Regions from separate parts of the Kitasatospora sp. NPDC088391 genome, predicted to be linked through region 1. Evidence: riboswitches for the same ligand, from Rfam matches in the RefSeq annotation. Region 1 holds a riboswitch; each other region holds the start of a gene.

Evidence for each region. A riboswitch is a leader RNA that binds a small molecule or an ion and turns the genes downstream of it on or off. The one in region 1 is predicted to bind cyclic di-AMP.
Region 2: linked by a shared signal. The riboswitch ahead of ACIQBJ_RS01795 (family 16 glycosylhydrolase) and the one ahead of ACIQBJ_RS21645 (transglycosylase family protein) in region 1 are both predicted to bind cyclic di-AMP.
Region 3: linked by a shared signal. The riboswitch ahead of ACIQBJ_RS19205 (transglycosylase family protein) and the one ahead of ACIQBJ_RS21645 (transglycosylase family protein) in region 1 are both predicted to bind cyclic di-AMP.

What each region holds. Positions count from the first base shown of each region.
Region 1 covers NZ_JBIVNB010000007.1:81,929-88,661, forward strand. The annotation lists gene ACIQBJ_RS21625 (hypothetical protein) at 1-1,596, shown strand, start outside; gene ACIQBJ_RS21630 (MazG family protein) at 1,701-2,699, shown strand; gene ACIQBJ_RS21635 (SDR family NAD(P)-dependent oxidoreductase) at 2,707-3,129, opposite strand; gene ACIQBJ_RS21640 (cytochrome P450) at 3,285-4,529, shown strand; cyclic di-AMP (ydaO/yuaA leader) riboswitch at 4,761-4,959, shown strand; gene ACIQBJ_RS21645 (transglycosylase family protein) at 4,963-5,658, shown strand; gene eno (phosphopyruvate hydratase) at 5,875-6,733, shown strand, end outside.
Region 2 covers NZ_JBIVNB010000001.1:421,662-428,394, reverse strand. The annotation lists gene ACIQBJ_RS01820 (hypothetical protein) at 1-134, opposite strand, end outside; gene ACIQBJ_RS01815 (hypothetical protein) at 368-754, shown strand; gene ACIQBJ_RS01810 (hypothetical protein) at 873-1,235, shown strand; gene ACIQBJ_RS01805 (winged helix-turn-helix transcriptional regulator) at 1,612-2,052, opposite strand; gene ACIQBJ_RS01800 (DoxX family protein) at 2,148-2,498, shown strand; cyclic di-AMP (ydaO/yuaA leader) riboswitch at 2,772-2,952, shown strand; gene ACIQBJ_RS01795 (family 16 glycosylhydrolase) at 2,970-4,055, shown strand; gene ACIQBJ_RS01790 (LysR family transcriptional regulator) at 4,052-4,909, opposite strand; gene ACIQBJ_RS01785 (SDR family NAD(P)-dependent oxidoreductase) at 5,005-5,736, shown strand; gene ACIQBJ_RS01780 (type 2 lanthipeptide synthetase LanM family protein) at 5,773-6,733, opposite strand, start outside.
Region 3 covers NZ_JBIVNB010000005.1:584,654-591,386, reverse strand. The annotation lists gene ACIQBJ_RS19220 (DUF397 domain-containing protein) at 34-276, opposite strand; gene ACIQBJ_RS19215 (hypothetical protein) at 626-1,519, shown strand; gene ACIQBJ_RS19210 (hypothetical protein) at 1,700-3,829, opposite strand; cyclic di-AMP (ydaO/yuaA leader) riboswitch at 4,411-4,584, shown strand; gene ACIQBJ_RS19205 (transglycosylase family protein) at 4,590-5,822, shown strand; gene ACIQBJ_RS19200 (hypothetical protein) at 5,988-6,176, shown strand; gene ACIQBJ_RS19195 (AMP-dependent synthetase/ligase) at 6,311-6,733, shown strand, end outside.

The DNA of each region.
Region 1 (6,733 bases):
CGCTCGTCCGCCGCCAACTGGGGCGGCAACAACGTCGGCTGCTGGGGCGGCTGGTCGCTGGTGGTGGCCTACGAGGACCCGGCCGACCCGCTGCGCTACCTCAACGTCTGGGACGGCTTCCAGCTGCTGCGCTCGCCCGACAACCTGGCCACCCTCACCCTGGGCGGCATCCGCACCCCCGCCACCACCGCCCCGCGGACCACCCTGGGCGTGACGGTCGGCGACGGCGACGTGCCGATCTCCGGCGACGAGCTGTCGGTCGGCCCCGACACCGGCGCGCTCACCCTGCTGCCGATGCCCGGCCCGGCCGGCGTCGTCACGGACAACGCCTTCACCAGCCGGATCGACCGGGTCGCCGCCGACGGCACCGGCAGCAACACCACCACCCGCGACCCGGCGCCGGTCAACAACTACGGCTACGACGCCCGCACCGTCGACGTCACCGGCAAGCTCCCGGCCGGCAGCAGCCAGGCCGTGCTGCGGATCAACGGCGCGGGCGACGCCCTGCACCCGCAGGCGGTCTGGCTGGCCGTGGACGCCCTCGAACCCGACCTGCGGATCACCAAGTCCAACTCCCCGGCGGGCAGCACCGACGACAACCCGCCCGGCGAGGTCGAACCCGGCGGCACCGTCACCTACACCTTCGCCGTCGAGAACAAGCACGCCGACGGCAGCAGCACCGACCTCGACACCGCCACCGGCGTCACCGTCACCGACGAACTCCCGGCCGGCGCCTCCTGCGAGGCCGGCTCCAACCCGGACTGCGCCGCGAGCGGACGGACCGTCACCTGCCGGGTCGCGGACCTCGCCCCGGGCGCCGCGACGAGCGTCTCCTTCCGGGCCACCGTCGACCGGGACGCCGCCGCCGGCACCAGGCTGGACGACACCGCCACCCTCGACTTCCGGGGCGTGCAGACCCAGCGGGCCCAGACCAGGACCAGCAACACCGTCCGCAACACCGTGGTCGACCGGCCCGCCTACCGGATCGAGAAGACCGCCACCCCGGCCACCGCCCGCACCGGCGACCGGATCGGCTACCGGATCACCGTCACCAACACCGGACGGGTCGCCGCCCCCGGCGTCGCCCTCGACGACGACCTGACCGCCGTGCTGGCCGGCGCCGTCTACAACGGCGACGCCGCCGCCGACCTCGGCACCGCCACCGTCACCGGCAGCACCCTGCACTGGACCGGCGACCTCGCCGTCGGCGCCACCGCGACCGTCACCTACTCGGTGACCGCCCGCACGGCCGGCACGCTCCGCAACACCGTCGGCTCCACCACCTACCGCAACAACTGCGGCGAGGGCAGCACCGACGCCGCCTGCCGGGCCGTCGTCACGGTCACCGCCCCCGACCCGACGCCCGAGCCGTCCCCCGACCCGACGGCCACCGACGAGCCGGGCCCGAGCCCCTCGGCGAGCCCCACCGGCAGCACCGCCCCGCAGCCGGCGCCCAGCCCGACCGCCACCGACGGCGGGTCCGAACTGCCCTCCACCGGCACCGCCGAGGCGCTCCCGCTGATCGGCCTCGCCGCCCTCGGACTCCTCCTCACCGGTCTGCTGGTCCTCGCCACCCGGGCCCGCCGCAGGCACTGAGCCCGGCACCCGACCGGGGGGCGCGGGAAACCGCGCCCCCTTCGCCGTCCCCGCTTCGCCGTCCCCGGACCGGCCCGTCCCGGCGGTCGCGTAAGTTCGGTCCCGTGGAGACTCCGAAGCTGATCCTGTTGACCACCACCCACCGCGTCGCCCCCGGCCTGCTCTCCTGGCCCGCCTGGGACGCGCTCCGCTCCGCGCCCGCCGTGCTGGTCGGCGCCGCCGACCACCCGCAGCTGCCCGCGCTGCGCGCCGCCGGGGTCGAGCCCCGGGTGGTCGAGCGCGGCTCCGCGCCCGCGCTGGCCCGGCACCTGCTGGCGCAGGCCCCGGCGGTGTGGCTGGAGAGCCCGGACGGCGACCCGGGGCTGACCGACGCGCTGGCCCGGATCGCGGTGGAGGAGGCCGGCGAGCACCCGGAGATCGAGGTACTGCCCGGCTCGTACGACCTGCCGGGCGCCCGGCTGCTCGACCTGGTCGCGGTGATGGACCGGCTGCGCTCGCCCGGCGGCTGCCCCTGGGACGCCGAGCAGACCCACGAGAGCCTGGTGAAGTACCTGGTCGAGGAGTCGTTCGAACTCGTCGAGGCGATCGAGGAGGGCGACCGGCCCACCCTGCGCGAGGAGCTCGGCGACGTGCTGCTCCAGGTGTTCTTCCACTCCCGGATCGCCGAGGAGCACGCCGAGGACCCGTTCTCGGTCGACGACGTGGCCGGCGACATCGTCGAGAAGCTGATGTACCGCCACCCGCACGTGTTCGGCGACGTCAGCGTCACCGGCTCGGCCGAGACCGAGGCCAACTGGGAGCAGCTGAAGGCCGCGGAGAAGCAGCGCGAATCGGTGCTGGACGGCGTCCCGGCGGGCCTGCCCGCGCTGGCGTACGCGGCGAAGCTGGTGTCCCGGGTGCGCCGGGCGGACTTCACCGGCGTGCCGGACGCGGCCTACGCGCTGCCCGCCGAACTCACCGCGGAGTCGGCGGGGGAGCTGCTGCTGGCGGTCGCGCAGCGCGCCCACGACCGGGGCGTGGACGTGGACGCGGCGCTGCGGGCGGCGGCCCGGCGCTACCGGTCGGCGGTCCGGGCGGCCGAAGGTCTGTCGGACGCGGGCTGACGGCCGGTCAGCCCGCCAGCGGGACGTCCTGGACGGGGCGGCGCTGGAGCGGCACGACGACCTCGCCGATCGCCTCGCCGACCAGGGCGAGCAGTTCGGCCAGCGGGTCGAGGTGGCGGGGCAGGTCGGCGAGCTGGACGATCCGCTCGCCGTCCGGCCCGGTCACCGCGAACAGGTCGATCGGGCCGAGGTGCTTGACGGCGGTGTCCACCAGGGCGGCGATGTCCGCGGGGTGGTGGATGTCGCCGGAGACGCCGACCACCGGGCAGCCGGGGCGGTCGAGTTCGGCGGCGAGGTCCTCGGCGGCACCGGGGCGCACGTCGGCGATCAGCAGACCGGCGGCGCCGGCGGCGGAGAACCTGCGGGCCAGGTCGGCCCCCGATCCTCCGTCGAGCACCGCGATGACCACCACTGCACCGGCTACTCGCATTGGTCTGCTCCCTTCACAGAGCGAACCCGTGGGCAGCCCGCACGCCACCCACTGTGGTTATCGGAGGATCGTAGGCGCGCCCCGACGCTCCGCAACAGGGAATACCCACCAGGTGACCAGACTCACGCGGCGGCGCTTCCCGATACGGTCAAGACATGCCAGACCAGCCCCATGACACCCGTCCGCCACTCTTCACCTGGGAGTTCGCCGCCGACCCGTACCCGGCGTACGCCTGGCTGCGGGAGTACGCCCCGGTGCACCGCACCACCCTGCCGAGCGGGGTCGACGCCTGGCTGGTCACCCGGTACGCGGACGCCCGGCAGGCGCTCGCGGACGCCCGGCTCTCCAAGAACCCGGCGCACCACAGCGAGCAGGCGCACCGCACCGGCCGGGTCGGCATCCCGGGGGAGCGGCAGGCCGACCTGATGACCCACCTGCTGAACATCGACCCGCCGGACCACACCCGGCTGCGCCGCCTGGTGTCGAAGGCGTTCACCCCGCGCCGGGTCGCCGAGTTCGAACCGCGGGTGCAGCAGCTCACCGACCGGCTGATCGACTCCTTCGCCGGGCGCGGCGAGGCCGACCTGATCCACGAGTTCGCCTTCCCGCTCCCCATCTACGCGATCTGCGACCTGCTCGGCGTGCCGCCGGAGGACCAGGACGACCTGCGCGACTGGGCGGGCATGATGATCCGACACACGGGCGGGAAGCGCGGCGGGGTCGGCCGCGCGGTCAAGCAGATCCGTGGCTACCTGGCCGACCTGATCCACCGCAAGCGGGCCGACCTCGGCGACGACCTGATCTCCGGCCTGATCCGGGCGAGCGACCACGGCGAGCACCTGACCGAGAACGAGGCCGCGGCGATGGCCTTCATCCTCTTGTTCGCCGGCTTCGAAACGACTATTAATCTCATCGGCAACGGCATGTACGCGCTTCTGCGGAACCCGGGGCAGCGCACCCTGCTCCAGGAGTCGCTGGGGCGCGGCGAGTCGGCCCTGCTGGAGACCGGCGTCGAGGAACTGCTGCGCTACGACGGCCCGGTGGAGCTGGCCACCTGGCGGTTCGCCACCGCGCCGCTGAGCATCGGCGGGGTCGAGATCCCGGTCGGCGACCCGGTGCTGGTGGTGCTGGCCGCGGCGGACCGCGACCCGGCGAGGTTCGCGGCCGAGAACACCCTCGACCTGGCGCGTTCGGACAATCCGCACCTCGGTTTCGGACACGGCATCCATTACTGCATCGGCGCCCCGCTGGCCCGGCTGGAGGGGCAGCGGGCGATCGGCAGCCTCCTGACCAGGCTGCCGGACCTCCGGTTGGCGGCGGATCCGGCCGAGCTGCGCTGGCGGGGCGGACTGATCATGCGCGGGTTGCGCGACCTCCCGGTCTCCTTCGCGCCCCGCTGACGCCGTTTCAGCGGCCCCAGGCCGCCGCCCCCTTGGGTCGGCGGCGCGTCCGGCCGGGGCGCATTCCGCATCCGCACCATGGACAAACCCGGACATATGAGGATGTTTTGTGCACGAGAAGTGAGGGTGCGTAATTTCGGCGTGATTGCGGTGATATGAGCTTGTGATCCCCCGTCAGCTCTGCCTAGTCTCCGAACTGCCCGCAGCCGTGGGCCCCGAACGCGGCACGCCGAGTCCTGTCCGCCGCGTCCCCGGGCCACCGAACAGGTACCGGACAGGAGTGGGGGAACCAGTGTGAACGCCGTCGTCCCAACGGCTTGGGGTGAAGCCGCCGGGGAGCGGACGCGACCGCGTCCGGTCCCGCCGGCGGCCGGGCCAGCCTCCCGGTCCGAACCCGACAGCTCACCCCGCAGGCGTGCGGAGAGGAAGTCCCGTGCTGTTCTCCTCCAACGGTCGCCACCGCCGTAGTACCAAGGCCGAGAAGTTCGTCGCCGCCGCCGGCGTCGCTTCGATCGGCCTGGCCCTGCCCCTGCTCGCCGCCACCCAGGCGGCAGCCGCACCGAGCGACGTCTGGGACCGGGTGGCCCAGTGCGAGAGCGGCGGCGACTGGAACATCAACACCGGAAACGGGTTCTACGGCGGCCTGCAGTTCACCTCCTCCACCTGGCGCTCCTTCGGTGGCGCCCAGTACGCGCCCCGCGCCGACCAGGCCGGCCGCGCCCAGCAGATCGCGGTGGCCGAACGGGTGCTCGCCGCGCAGGGCCCCGGCGCCTGGCCGGTCTGCTCCAAGCGCGCCGGCCTCGTCAGGGGCGGCGCCCCCGCCGACGCCGCCTCCCGCGCGCAGGAGCGCCCGGCCGCCCCGCGGCCCGCCAAGCCCGCCGCGCCCGCCAGGCCCGCCGCCGCCGAGCCGGCCGCGCCCGCCCCCGCGCAGACGCCCGCGCCGCAGGCCGCCGCCCCGCAGGCCGCGCCCGCCGGTGGCGGCTACACCGTCCAGGACGGCGACACGCTCTCCGGGATCGCCACCGCGCGGAACCTGGCCGGCGGCTGGGAGTGGCTGTACGCGGCGAACCGCGCGGTGATCGGCGCCGACCCCGACCTGATCGAGCCCGGACAGCTGCTCGCGCTCTGACCCCGCCGGCTCCCGGCTGACGCTCCGTCCACTCCGGGCGCGCGCGGCGCAGTTCGCGCCGCCCGGGGCGGCGGGGCGGTCGGCATTCAGGTGAACTACCGGTGAGTAGCCGGGCCACACCGTGAGACGGGGCCCGGCCGGACGTGGCCGGGGAGCGGTGTGCGGCTAGGCTCAGGTCGTAACGACCACACATCCGCTTCCGCTAGGAGATGCCTCGTGCCGTCCATTGATGTCGTCGTAGCCCGTGAGATCCTCGACTCCCGCGGCAACCCCACGGTCGAGGTCGAGGTCGGTCTCGACGACGGCAGCACCGGTCGCGCGGCCGTCCCGTCGGGTGCCTCCACCGGCGCCTTCGAGGCCCTGGAGCTCCGCGACGGCGACAAGAACCGCTACTTCGGCAAGGGCGTCGAGAAGGCCGTCCTCGCCGTGATCGAGCAGATCGGCCCCGAGCTGGTCGGCTACGACGCCACCGAGCAGCGCCTCATCGACCAGGCCATGCTCGACCTGGACGCCACCCCGGACAAGTCCTCGCTCGGCGCCAACGCCATCCTCGGCGTCTCGCTCGCCGTGGCGCACGCCGCCTCCGAGGCCAGCGACCTGCCGCTGTTCCGCTACCTGGGCGGCCCGAACGCCCACGTGCTGCCCGTCCCGATGATGAACATCCTCAACGGCGGCTCGCACGCGGACTCCAACGTCGACATCCAGGAGTTCATGATCGCCCCGATCGGCGCGGAGTCCTTCTCCGAGGCCGTCCGCTGGGGCGTCGAGGTCTACCACACGCTCAAGGGCGTGCTGAAGGAGCGCGGCCTCTCCACCGGCCTGGGCGACGAGGGCGGCTTCGCCCCGAACCTGGACTCCAACCGCGAGGCCCTCGACCTCATCACCGAGGCGATCAAGAAGGCCGGCTACACCCCGGGCAAGGACGTCGCGCTCGCCCTGGACGTCGCCGCCTCCGAGTTCTTCAAGGACGGCGCCTACCGGTTCGAGGGCAAGGCGCTCTCCTCCGCCGACCTGATCGCGTACTACGCCGAGCTGGTCGCCGACTACCCGCTGGTCTCCATCGAGGACCCGCTGG
Region 2 (6,733 bases), on a different contig from region 1:
ACCTCGTCGCCCCCGGACAGCGCGGCCGCGCGGCGCCCCAACGCGCCACCGCCGCCCCAGGGCCCGCCTCCGCCGAGCGGATGCGCCGCCGACTCGACGGGCTCGGCCTGCCGGGGGTGCTGCGGAGTCTGCATGGACGGACACCTTCCTGCCACTACCGAACATCAGGACCTGGATGCCACGGGTGTTCGCGGCAGCACCCGAGCGTCCCACCGGCCACGCCTCCACACAAGATGCCCCCAACCTCCACCCGTTGCCCCGAAGTCGCCCGCCGTCCAGCACCCGGGCCGGGCCCGCAGCACGGAGGCGGTGCGGTGCGCCCGCACTGGCATCATGGGGAGCCCGACCCCGAAGGAGCACCCACCGCATGAGGCTCGTCCGCGACCCCAGGTACGGCGAAGTCGACCTCACCGCCTCGGCGGAGGAACTGGCCCGGCTCGCGGACGCGGTGGCCGACGGCGAAGGCCGGATCGACTCCACGGCCCCGCCGGGCACCGACACCCTGGCCGGCGTCGAGGTCGAGCGAACGGCCGGCCCCGGAGTCCTGATCCGCCACGACCCCGGACGGCGGACCCTGGTGATCAGCGGCGACCCCGCCGCCCGGGCCGTCCTCGCGGACAACCTGCGCGCCGTGGCCGCCACCGACGACGGCGGCCACCTCCACGTCGACCACCACCCCGGGCACTACTACCTCGCAGCCGGCTCCGTCCCCCTGATCGTCAACCACCCGCACGGCGCCATGCCGACCCGCTGACCGGGCGACCGGGGCGGGGGCGCTCCGGCCCGTGGCCAGGGGACCGCACAGTCCAGTCTCCGGCCCCGACCTCGGCCTCGGCCGAAGCTCAAAACCCCTGCTCGGCTACGGTGACGGCATGACCCACCGCCTGCCCGAGGACGTGGCCGACGTGCTCGACCTCGTCCTGGACCCGGACGAGCCCGTTCACGTCGCCCTCCGCCGGCAGGTGCGCCGACTCGCAGTGCGGTCCCGCTGCGAGTGCGGGTGCGGCACCGCCTACTTCGCACTCGACACCGACGCGGTGGAGCCCGCGCCGACGGGCCCCGGCACCGTCGTGGCCGCCGACGTCCAGCTGTTCACCGAAACCGGCGAGTGCCCCGGCGAGGTCCTGGTCTTCGCGCAGGACGGCTACCTCGCATGGCTGGAGGTCTGCTCCTGGAGCGACGACATCGAGGTGAACCTCACCGCGGCACGCCGCTGGCTGCGGCCGCCGTCCTGAACCCGAGCCGATCACCGGCCGGGAACACGAGCACTCGTGCCAGGACGACGCCGAGCGGAGCCACGGGCGGAGGGCTACGAATCGCCGGGCGATCCGCCGGAGAGCGGTTTTCTGGAGGAACAGGCGTTCCGCCCCACGCCGGAGGCGATCCGGCGGGTCTGGGCGGGCTCCGGTGGCGCTGTCGAATTCGCGCCTTTCGGCAGCGGGTCGGGCTGCTGCACGGTCGCCTGTTCGGCGGAGGGGAATCCGGAGAGCATTTTCTTCCGGGGTCCTCCGGGGACCGGTACTCCGACCGCCGTTCTTGACCGCTGTTCCGGAAGACCGAGTTGATGGCGGGGCGACGGCGGGGTCTTCCAGGTTCGGCCCCTTCTGTCGCTCAGGAACGGCCCGGGTCCTCGGCGACAGGAGGGGTCTTCGCCGGGGTCGCCCGATCCGCCTCGACGGACCTGGCCGCCTCGGCCGCCTCGGCCGCCTCCCGGAAGGTGACGACCGCCTCGCCGTTCTCCCGCGCCCACGCGGTGAGCATCCTGATGGGCTCCTCCAGGGTTCGCCCGAGATCGGTCAGGCCGTACTCCACCCGCGGCGGCGCCTCGGCGTACGCGTGCCGTTCGACCAGCCCGTTGGCCTGGAGCCGACGCAACGTCTGGGTCAGGACCTTGCGCGAAATGCCACCGCTCAGCTCGACCAACTCGCCGTGGCGCAAAGGGCCGTCGGTCAGTGCGAAGAGCGTGACCATGGACCACTTGCTGGCGATGATCTCCATGGCCAGGAGAGCGGGACAGTCGGCGAGGAAGGCGATTCCGGGTCGCAGGCTCATGCCCCGAAGGTTACCTGGAGGTACCTGACGGCCCCCTATCGTCATTGAGGTGCGCACGCCCCTTGTTCGCCTCTCGCACGATTGAGGTTCCAGCCATGTTCGTCTCCCTCGCCGTCGTCACCGTGTTCATGTCGGCGCTCCTCCTGGTATCGGCCGGGGCCAAGTCGCTGAGGACGCGTCACATCACCGAGCAGATGTCCACCCTCGGAGTCCCGCGGCGCATGATGGCTTTCCTGATCTGCGCCCAGATCGCGGGCGCGGCCGGTGCGATCGCCGGACTCCGGTGGGGGCCCGTCGGAATCGCCGCCGCGATCGGCCTGACGCTCTATTTCGCCGGTGCGGTCGCCTTCCACCTGCGCGTCGGCGACCGCAAGGGCGCGTCCCCGGCGGTGGTCCTCGCCCTGGCCTCCGTGGCCCTGATCGTGCTGCGTGCGGCCACCCTCTGACGGCGGACGGCCGGTGGCCGTGGGTCACAACGTCGACCCTTGGCCCGGGACGAGAGCCGAAGACTGTCCGCAGCCCTGCTCGCAGCGGCCGCTGGCAGCGACAAGCGGCCCGGGGCCATGAAGATCACGATCTGCGGTCGGAGCACTGGCGCACCGCCCTGGTCGGCGGTCCGGGGGAGCGGGGAGCAGGGGAGCGGGCCGATAATTGTCTTATACACGTCGGGAAGCTAGCCTGCTCCAACGCCCGCCGAGCCGTGGGCACCGCCGCCGGGACGCCGAGTCCCGTCCACCCGGCAGCGGCAGACCGAGAGAGTGAGCGGACGGGAGCGGGGGAACCAGGTCAGTACGCCCGGCCCCCGCGTGCCCGTGGGTGGTCGCGGCTCGGGGTGAAGCCGTTCCACGGACGGCCGGGCCACTCGCGCGGCCCGAACCCGACAGCTCACCTCGCAGGCGTCGCCGAGGACCCCCACCATGCGCCTTCCTGCCACGACCGCCAGGGTCGCCGCCGCGACCGCCGTGACCGGCCTGGCCGTCGCCACGTTCGCCCTGACCGGCCCCGACACCGCCGACGCCGCCGGGCAGCACCGCCCGGCCAAGCACCGCGGCTGGGCGACCGCCGCGCCGTCCGCCACCGGCGCCCCGCTGCCGACGACCCCGGCGGCCCCGTCCGCGACGCCGACCGTCCCGCCGGGCGCCCCGAGCCCGACCGCGGCCGCCACCACGGCGGCGCCCGACCCGACGCCGACCGCGACCCCGCTGCCGACCGGTTCGCCGTTCGTGAGCCCGACGCCCACCGCCCGGCCCACCGCCTCGCCCACCTCGCCCGCGCCGACCGGCACCGCGCCGACCTGGCAGGACGACTTCGATTCCGCCTCGGTGCCGCTCGGCAGTTGGACCGGCTGCCGCGCCGACGGGCCGCTGCAGACCAGCCACTGCACCGGGCTGCCGGCCGCGGTGGACGCCAAGTGGTGGGCGTACCCGTCCGGTTGGCAGGACACCTCGAAGAACGGCACGTACGACCCGGCCCGGACGCTGTCGATCGCCGACGGGCAGCTGAACATCCACCTCAACCGGGACGCCGCCGGCACCTGGGTGGCCGCTCCCACGCCGAAGCTGCCGCAGAACACCACCTACGGCACCTACGAGGTCACCTGGAAGGCGACCTGCGCGACCGGGTACAAGGTGGCGTGGCTGCTCTGGCCGGACTCCTACACCTGGCCGCGCGACGGTGAGGTCGACTTCCCCGAGGGCGACCTGTGCGGCGACGTCGGCGCGTTCGTGCACCGCCAGGGCGCGACGTCCGGCGGCGACCAGGACGCGTACGACACCGGTGTCCCGGTGGCCGGGGCCCGGCACGTCAGCCGGATCGAGTGGCAGGCGAACGACCTGAAGTTCTACCTGGACGGCAAGCTGGTCGGCCACTCCACCTCGCGGGTGCCGAACACCCCGATGCACTGGGTGCTGCAGTCCGAGACCTCACTCGGCGGCGCCGCCCCGGCGGTCGGCTCCTCGGCCGACATCGCGATCGACTCGGTCCGTTTCTGGAAGGCGGGTTAGGCCCACCGGAGGCGGGTCGCGGTCCGGACGAGGTCGGCGACGGCCCCCGAGCGGCTGTGCGGGGGCCAGGCGATCACGGTGGTGACCTGCGGGGCGTCCAGGAGGGGGACGGCGGCGAGGCCGCCGTGCAGGTGGGTGCGGGACGACTCCGGCGAGACCGCGCAGGCCCGGCCGAGGGCGACGAGCTGGAGCAGCTGCGCGTGGTCGCGGACCTCCGGGCCGGGGCCGGGCGGGTAGCTGCCGTCGGGGCGGGGCCAGCGGGGCAGCGGCAGGCCCGGAAGGTCGGCGAGGTCGGCCATCCGCAGCCGGGGCCGGGCGGTGAGCGGGTGCCCGGCGGGCAGGATCGCCACCTGGCCCTCCGTGCCGAGTTCCTCGGCGCGGAGTCCGGCCGCCGGGTCGAACGGCCGGTGCAGCAGCGCCACGTCGGCCCGGCCCTCGCGCAGCAGCCGCTCCTGCTCGCCCGGGCCGCACAGGATGACGTCGACGGGGACCGCGCCGGGTTCGGCGGCGTACGCGGCGAGCAGCCCCGCCAGCAGTTCGCTGGACGCGCTCGCCTTGGTGACCAGGACCAGGCCGGGACCGCCGGTCGCGGAGCGGGCGGCGCGCCTGGTCCGCCGCTCGGCGGCGTCGACCGCGTCGAGCGCCGCCCGGCCCTCGGCCAGCAGCACCGACCCGGCCCCGGTCAGCGTGACGGTGCGGCCCGTCCGGTCGAACAGCGCGGCCCCGAGCCGTCGTTCGAGCTGCTGGATCGCCCGCGACAGCGGCGGCTGCGAGATCCCGAGCCGTTGCGCGGCCCGCCCGAAGTGCAACTCCTCGGCGACGGCGACGAAGTAGCGCAGCTCCCGGGTCTCCATCCGACCACGGTACCCCGCACCGATACCCCGACGGTATCGGTGCCCACCCGATCGGTCTTGGACGCCCCGCAGCGGCCGGGGGCAGCATGATCCCCATGAGCGAGCGAACGATTGCGCTGGTCACCGGCGCGAACAAGGGCATCGGCCACGAGATCGCCGCGGGCCTGGGCGCCCTCGGCTGGAGCATCGGCGTCGGCGCGCGCGACGACCGGCGCCGCGCGGACGCGGTGGAGCGGCTGCGCGCGGCCGGGATCGACGCCTTCGGCGTGCCGCTGGACGTCACCGACGACGCGAGCGCGGCCGCCGCCGCCCGGCTGGTCGAGGACCGGGCCGGGGGCCTCGACGTGCTGGTCAACAACGCGGCCGTCGCCGGGGAGATGCCGCAGCAGCCCACCGGCGTCGACCCCGCCACCGTCCGGGCGGTCGTGGAGACCAACGTGATCGGCGTCATCCGGGTCACCAACGCGATGCTGCCGCTGCTGCGCCGCTCCGCCTCGCCCCGGATCGTCAACATGTCGAGCAGTGTCGGCTCGCTGGCCCGGCAGTCGGGGCCCGACCCGGACCGGACGGCGGGCCCGGTGGCCGTGGCGTACGCGCCGTCGAAGACCTTCCTGAACGCCGTGACGCTGCAGTACACCCGGGAGTTGAGCGGCACGAACATCCTGATCAACGCCTGCTGCCCCGGCTACGTGGCGACCGACCTCAACGGTTTCCGCGGCGTGCGCACCCCCGCCCAGGGCGCGGCGATCGCCGTCCGGCTGGCGACCCTGCCCGACGACGGCCCGACCGGCCGGTTCTTCGACGACGCCGGGATCGTGCCCTGGTGAGGCGGCTGCCGAGATGTGGTCGACTCCGTTGATCGGTCAGGGAGTCGACGGACGGGCCGGTGCCCGCAGCAGGAGCACGGAAGGGACCTGTTCCGGGCAGGCCAGGTGCAGCAGGGTGTGCCCGACCCCCGCCAGCCCCACCAGCAGCCCGGGCACCGGAACGGCCCCCGGGGTGCCGCAGCGCGGACCGTCCCGCTCGACCTCGGCGACCAGGCGTCGGGCCGCCGGCAGGTGCGGGGGCGGGGACGGCAGGGGCGGGGACGGCGGGGCGGTCCAGCGGGTGAGGAGTTCCAGGACGCCCGCCTCGCCGTGGCAGAGGCTGTGCTCCGTCGACGGGGCCGCCCGGGAGGAGAGCCGGCGGACCGTCCGTGCCGCGAACTCCGCCAACTCCGGCTCCTGTTGCGTGAGTTGACGGTCGGCCACGGCCAGCGCGACGCCCGTCCGCCCCCGGCACCAGCCGCCGGGCCGGTCCGCCGGTCCGTTCGGTGCCCCGGCCGCGAACCGCAGCGCGGCCAGCCCGGCCCGCTCGGCCGCCACCTGGCGGCGACCGGCCCCCGCCCCCGCCTCTGCCTCCGCCTTCGCCCAGCCGAGCAGGGCCCAGCCGACCCCGGCCGCGCCGGTGGCGAAGCCCGGGCCGGCGGGCGGGGGAGTGGCGAGGAGGCGGTCCGCGAGGGTGCGGGCCCCGTCCCGGGCCGCGGTCGAACCGGTCGCCCGGTGCACGGCCAGCAGGGCGGCCAGGCCGCCCGCCAGGCCCTCCGTCAGCCCGGGGGCGGACTCGGTCGCGGCCGCCCGTACCGTCAACTCGACGCTCCGGCCGATCAGTTCGGACGCGGCGGGCAGGTCGTCCAGCGCGGCGGCCACCGCCGTGACCGCGTACGCGATGCCGCCGAGACCGGCGAAAGCGCCGGGGCCGACCGCCGCGAGGTCCGCGGGCCGGGCCGCGAGCCGCTCCAGCAGCGCGGGCAGCGGCGTCAACGCCCGGACGGCCGCCGCCGCG
Region 3 (6,733 bases), on a different contig from region 1:
CGACGGCCGGAGTGGACGGGTGTTGACGCCTCGTCAGAGGGCGCCGCCCAGGTGGTCGAACTCGCCGTCCTTCACACCGAGCAGCATCGCGGTGATCTCGTCCCGGGTGTAGACCAGCGCGGGGCCGTCGGGGAAGCGCGAGTTGCGCATCGCCACGTCGCCGCCCGGCAGCGCGGCGAACTCCACGCAGTTGCCCTTCGAGTTGCTGTGCCGGCTCTTCTGCCAGACCACCCCGTCGAGGTCCGCTGCCGCCATGCCGTTGTACGCCTCACGCATTGTCTTCTCCCCAGAGCCTGGCGAATCGCCTCACTTGACGTGATGATAGCCCGCCTGCACGTGCATCAGCATGGGCTACTTCCCGTGCAGAAGAACGTGCCGATGCCGACACCAAGCCTTCACAGCACCGTAATTGACGGGGCGTAAGCGGACACAGCCGGACGAAACACCAGTCCCGCCATGACCGTCCGCACACGCTCGTCAGCGCTTTGTCGATCATCACCCCTTATCACGCGGTTCACCCGGAGTCACAACCGGCACTGTGATGACCGTCACTTCCTGGCGGAAAGCCGCCCGCTCCCGGCATCCGGCTGCAAGGGGCCGGGGTCGATGTCCTACGATCTGGCCCATGAGCACCGCAGCCATCCCGGGCGCGCCACTGCCCGTCCGTACCCCAGGCTCCCGTGCGCGGGGGCGCCACCGCGCTCCCGAGCGCCGCGAGGTCTTGGCCGGTTCGCCTGCCCTGGTGCTGGCCGTTCCGGCCGTCGCCGGGCCGGAGACCCGTCCGATCGTCGACGAGCTGCTGTCCGTCGTGCGCGGCGAGCAGCCGGGCATCGAGGTGACGGCCGCCTATCTGGGCGGCGAGGACGCGCCGACCGTGGCCGGCCTGCTGGCCGCCGCCGCGGAGGCCGGCCTGGCCGCGCCGATCGTGCAGCCGCTGGTGCCGGGGCCGCACGGCTTCCTGCCCGGGCTGCACAAGGCCGCGGCGGAGACCGGCGCCCGGGTGCTGGACCCGCTGGGCCCGCACACCAAGCTGTCCGAGGCCGTGCACGTGCGCCTGTCCGAGGCGAACCTGGCCCGGGCCGACCGGGCCCGGCTGTTCGCCATCGCCACCGCCGCCGACGGCGTGGTGCTGACCACGGTGGGCGGCCAGGAGGCCGCCGAGGCCGCCGCGATGACGGGCGTGCTGCTGGCCTCCCGGCTGGCCGTGCCGGTGGTCGCGGCCGCGCTGGACGTGCCGGGCTCGGTGGCCGGGGCCGTGGCGCACCTGAAGGCGATGGGCGCCGAGCGCCCGGCGCTGGCCCCGCTGGTGATCGGCCCGGAGGCCGACCCGGAGCTGCTGGCCACCGCCGCCGAGGAGACCGGCTGCCCGAGCGCCGCCCCGATCGGCGCGTACCCGACGGTCGGTCAGCTGATCGCCGCCAGCTACCTGTCCGTGCTCCCGGAGCCGACCCAGGAGCAGTTGGAGGCCGCCGCGGCGGCCGCCGAACCGCGCACCCCGGGGGCGCACGCGGCGCGCTGACGCCGCACCAGGACCGCCGCGGGCGGGGGCCGCGCATCGACGCGCCCCCGCCCGTCGCGCTGTCCGGGGCCGGAACGGGGGCGTGGACGGGCCCGGACGGGCTCGGACAGGCTCGGACAGGCCCGGACAGGCCCGGACGGGGCGCGGCGGCCCGCGGGCGGCACGGCCCCCGGGCGGGCGTCAGCCGGTGACCCGCCCGGTGCGCGGCGCGGCGGCGGTGAAGGCGAGCGCGGGCAGTGCGACCGGGCGCGGCGGGCCGGGCGCGTCCGCGGGGGCGGTGGCGGCGTTCCAGGGGGTGCCGGCCAGGCCCTGCCCGCCGCTGCCCTTGGTGAGCGAGACGGTCTGCGTCCGGCCGGCCTGGCGGAACAGGATCTGCTTGGGGGCGGGTGACTCCGGGTCGAGCCACACCTCGGGGCCGGTGCCGGCGAACTCGCAGTCGAGCACGGCGATGTCGTCGGGCTTGCCGTCGTCGGTGGCCCGGAACGCCACCCCGGCCTTGCGGTAGCCGGTCAGCCGGCTGCGGCTGAGCGTGACGGCCTCGCCGTCGAGCTGGTGCTTGAGGGTGGCCACCGCGTAGTCGGACTGGCCGGCGGCGTCGATCAGGAAGCCGTCGAAGACGGTGCCCTTGTCGCGGCCGAGCGCGTGCACGGCGATGCCGCCGGCGGCGTTGCCGTGCAGCACCGAGGCGCTGTAGTCGAAGTCGTTCAGGTAGGCGCCGTGCTCGATGCCCCAGCCCCCGTTGTGGTAGGCCACGAAGCGGCTGACGGTGTGGTGGTGCTCGGCGTTGAGCCAGACGAAGATGCCGTTCTCGAGGTTGTTGTGGGCCAGGCAGTTCTCGAAGGTCCAGACGCCCTCGCTGGTCTCCGGCCACTCGTAGCCGGAGGCGCCGGTGGCGCCCTGGACGCCGACGGCCACGCAGTCCCGGGCCGAGGAGCCGGTGCCCGCGCCGAGGCTGAAGCCGGTCAGCCGGTAGCCGCGCGGGTTGGGCTCGTAAACGGTGCGGGAGGCGACGCAGCCCTGGTAGGCGATGTCGTTGGACGGGCCCTGCGGGGTGCGGGTGTCGATCGGCCCGTCCCACCAGTAGGCGTCCTCCCAGGTCTGGTGGGAGATGCAGCCGCGGAAGGTGATGCCGTGCGCGGCGTGCGGCACGAAGGCGTGGCTGCCGGTGTCGCGGACCACCACGCCCTCGACCTCGGTGCCGCGCGAGCTGTCCAGCAGCATGTGGAAGTGCAGCCCGTAGCGGCCGAGCACCGGCTCGGTGACGGGCTTGCCGTTCCAGCTGTCCTTGCCGTTGGCGCGCGGGCCCATCCAGCGGATCGCGGTGTGCCGGACGTCGGCGGGGCGGCTGGAGGTGAGGTGGACGTGCGCCCGGCCCTGCTCGGTGCCCTCGACCCGGACGTTGCGGGTCAGGTTGAGCACCTCGGCGCCGAAGGCGGGGCCGCCGCCGACCGCGACCCGGGGGTGGGCGTACTTGAGCGGGGCGGTGAGCGTGACGGTGGTGCCGTCCACCCGCTGGACCGTCACCAGGTCGTAGGAGGTGGAGAAGCCGTCGGTGTCGGGCGCGGCGGTCGGGGTGACGGCGAGTTCGTCGCCGGGCTGCCAGCCGTCCGGGGCGGCGGCGAGCTTCAGCGTGACGTCGCCGGCCCGCAGGTCGGCGGCGGCCCGGACCCAGGCGGTGCGGGGGGCGCCGTCCAGCCGCAGGTAGCCCCGGCCGGTGACCCACAGGCCGGTGTCGCTGTCGACGACCGTCATGCCGCCGCCCTTGAAGCGGCGTTCGTCGACGTCCGGGAAGAGCAGGGTGTGGGCGTGGGCGTCGTCGGGGGCGAGCGCCAGGGTGCCGCGCACCTCGACGTTGCCGGAGCTGGCCAGGGTGAGCGAGCGGTCCTTGGCGAAGACCAGCGAGCCGGTGGCCTCAACCAGCAGCGAGCCGACCCGGGCGTCGGTGTCGAGCAGCACCTTGTCGGTGATCCGCACCGCGCTGCCCGGGGCCGGGACCTTGCCGCCCCAGCCCTTGGCGTCGGACCACTTGCGGCCGCCCTGGTCGACCGGCGGGGGCGGCTCGGTGGGCTGCGGGCTCGCGGAGGCGGGCGGCGGGGCGGCGGTGCCGTGCTGGTGGCCGGTCGGCGGGCCGCCGGGGTGGGGCCGGCCGGCGGCGGTCTCGTCGGCCCCGGCGAGCGACTGCCGCAGCACCGCCCCGCCGCCGACCGCCGTCACCGCCCCGACCGCCAGCCAGGTGAGCATCCGCCGCCGCTCGACCACCGGCCGCCGGTGCCGGCGGGGCGCCTGCTGTTCGTTGTCGCGCTGGTCCACGATCGCCGCCCTCCCGGGGCGCTGGGAACTCCGACTCGTCCGGGGGCAGCATAGGCAGAATCCCGGCCGGGAAGCGGCGTCTTCCGTTTCGCTTAAGCATCCTGACGTACCGTCAGTCTCCCGTTCGACACCCCGGTCCGGGCGGCCGGGCGGTGGCGGCGCCGGGCGGGCGGCGGCGCGGGCGGGGCGCGCCCGGGGCGCATTCGGGCGCGTGGGAATGCGGTGGGCGGAATTCGGACGTCCTCGGCCGGGCCGCCCCGGTGGCACCACCCGGGCCGGACAAAGCGAACCAAGTGCCCGAATCAGCCGGAGCAAAACCCATCGAAACCGAATATCGACCCACCGATTCTCATAATCACCCAAAACGGGCACAAGATCACCAATTGCCTGACGCCCGGCCAGCTCCCTTCGCAGATCTGCGAGTTCGGCGGGAATTCCTTGATCGTGAATTCCGCGCGCCGTGACGGTCGTCACAGGCATTTGCGAATTCCCTTTCCACCTGCTTAATCTCCTGCCCACGTTCGTGGACACACGGACCCAGCCCTCCCGGAACGCCGAGTCCTGCCGCCGGGTGGGTCGGCTCATGCGAAACGCACCGCGGCAGGGGCGGGGGAACCAGGTAGGTCGCCCGGGGACGGTCCAACGGACCGGCCCGGGGCTAGGGGTGAAGCCGTGCGCACCTGCGGGTGCCGCGCGGCCGGGCTGCTCCGGCCCGAATCCGACAGCTCACCTCGCAGGCGTGGGAGAGGAACGCTTCTTCATGCTGCCCATCAGTGCCAAGCGCGCCCGCCGCCTGATCGCGACCACCGGTGTGGTCGGCATCGGCCTCACCGTTCCCTGCCTGACCGCCAACACCGCCTCCGCCGCCTCCGTCTCCACCTGGGACAAGGTCGCGCAGTGCGAGTCCAGCGGCGACTGGTCGATCAACACCGGCAACGGCTTCTACGGCGGCCTGCAGTTCACCGCCTCCACCTGGTCCGAGTTCGGCGGCACCGCGTACGCCTCGCGCGCCGACCTGGCCTCCAAGGACCAGCAGATCACCGTCGCCGAGAAGGTGCTCGCCTCGCAGGGCCCCGGCGCCTGGCCGGTGTGCTCGATCCAGGCCGGCCTGACCAAGGGCGGCGGCGCCCCGCAGGTCGACGCCTCCGCCCCGAGCGGCACCAAGTCCTCGGGCACCCAGTCCTCGGGCGACGCCGCGAAGCCGCAGGCCCCGAAGTCCGAGACTCCGAAGTCGGGTTCCGGCTGGCAGCAGTCCCGGACCCAGAGCAAGCCGCAGGCCCAGCAGCAGCCCCAGCAGCAGGCCGCGAGCGCCTCGGCCGGCAGCTACACGGTGCAGGCCGGCGACTGGCTGTCCACCATCGCCCAGCGCGAGCACGTGGACGGCGGCTGGCAGGCGCTGTACGACCTGAACCGGTCCGTCCTCACCGAGGGCCCGGACATGATCTACCCGGGCCAGCAGCTGGCCCTCGGCAACGTCGCCGTCGCCGAGGCCCCGGCCCAGCAGTCGGCGCCCGCCACCAAGTCCCCGTCCTCGTCCTGGAACCGGGCCAAGTCCGCCCCGGGCACCTCCGCCGCGGCGAAGCCCGCCGCGCAGGAGACCAAGGCGTCCACCGGCACCGCCGTCAAGGCGACCGGCTCCAAGGCCGCGGCGATCGACTTCGCGCTCGGCAAGCTCGGCCAGGCCTACATCTACGGCGGCACCGGCAACGGCGGCTGGGACTGCTCGGGCCTGACCCAGGCCGCGTTCCGCCAGGCCGGCATCAGCCTGCCGCGGGTCGCCGCCGACCAGGCCGACTACGCGACCCGGGTCTCGCTGAACAACCTGCAGGCCGGCGACCTGCTGTTCTGGTCCAACAACGGCTCCAACTCGGGCGTCTACCACGTGGCGATCTACCTGGGCGACGGCAAGTACGTCGAGGCCGCGAACCCGCGCTCCGGCGTCCGCACCGAGACGATCGCCAACTGGGCGCCGGACTTCGCCGGCCGCGTCTGACCCCTCGCCCGGCCGCGCCCGACCCTTCGTCGGCGCACGGCACCCCCCCGTGGCACCGCTGCCCCCGGAGACCCTGGTCGGCTCCGGGGGCAGCGGCCTATGCTCGGCCGGACGACCCGCCGGGCCCGAGCCCGTCCGGCGGCGGCCCGACCCCGGAGCGCACCCATGGCGAAGCTGACCATCTCCCTCGACGCGGACCTCGCGCTGGAGGTGATGATGCGGGTCGGCGCGAGCAGCCCGCAGGACGCGGTCGAGCTGATCGTCCGCGACTACCTGGCCACCCGGGCCGGCACCGGGAACCCGCACCGGGGCGAGCGCTTCACCGGCCCCGCCGCGCCCGTCGAGGAGGGCTGAGCCCCGGGGCGCACCGGCGCGGCCGGCCCCGCATTACGGCGCAAGATCCTGAACTGTCAAGGAACTTACCGTCTAGTAAGTTTACTGGCGAGTACCTACCCTGGGCGGACCCCACCCACCCAAGGGAGTCCGCCATGGCCCACCCCCTCGCCCGCGCCGGGCGCGACGAGCAGCTGCGCGACCGGGCGCCCGTCGAGGTCTTACGGTCCGGCGGCCGGGTGGTCGAGGCCCGCACCGGCCCGCTGGTGCCGCCGCCCGCCCGCGGGAGCCTGGCCGACCTGCCGTTCCGCAACGCCGAACAGGCCCCGGACACCGTGGTGATGACCCGGCGTCAGGACGGCGGCCCCTGGCAGCACCTGACGGCCCGGCAGTTCGCCGAGGAGGTCGCGGCGGCCGCCCGCGGGCTGGTCGCGGTGGGCGTCCGGCCCGGCGACCGGGTGGTGCTGATGTCCCGGACCAGGTACGAGTGGACGCTGCTGGACTTCGCGGCCTGGGCGGCCGGCGCCGCCGTGGTGCCGGTCTACCCGAGCGCCTCGGTCGAGCAGGCCGAGTGGATC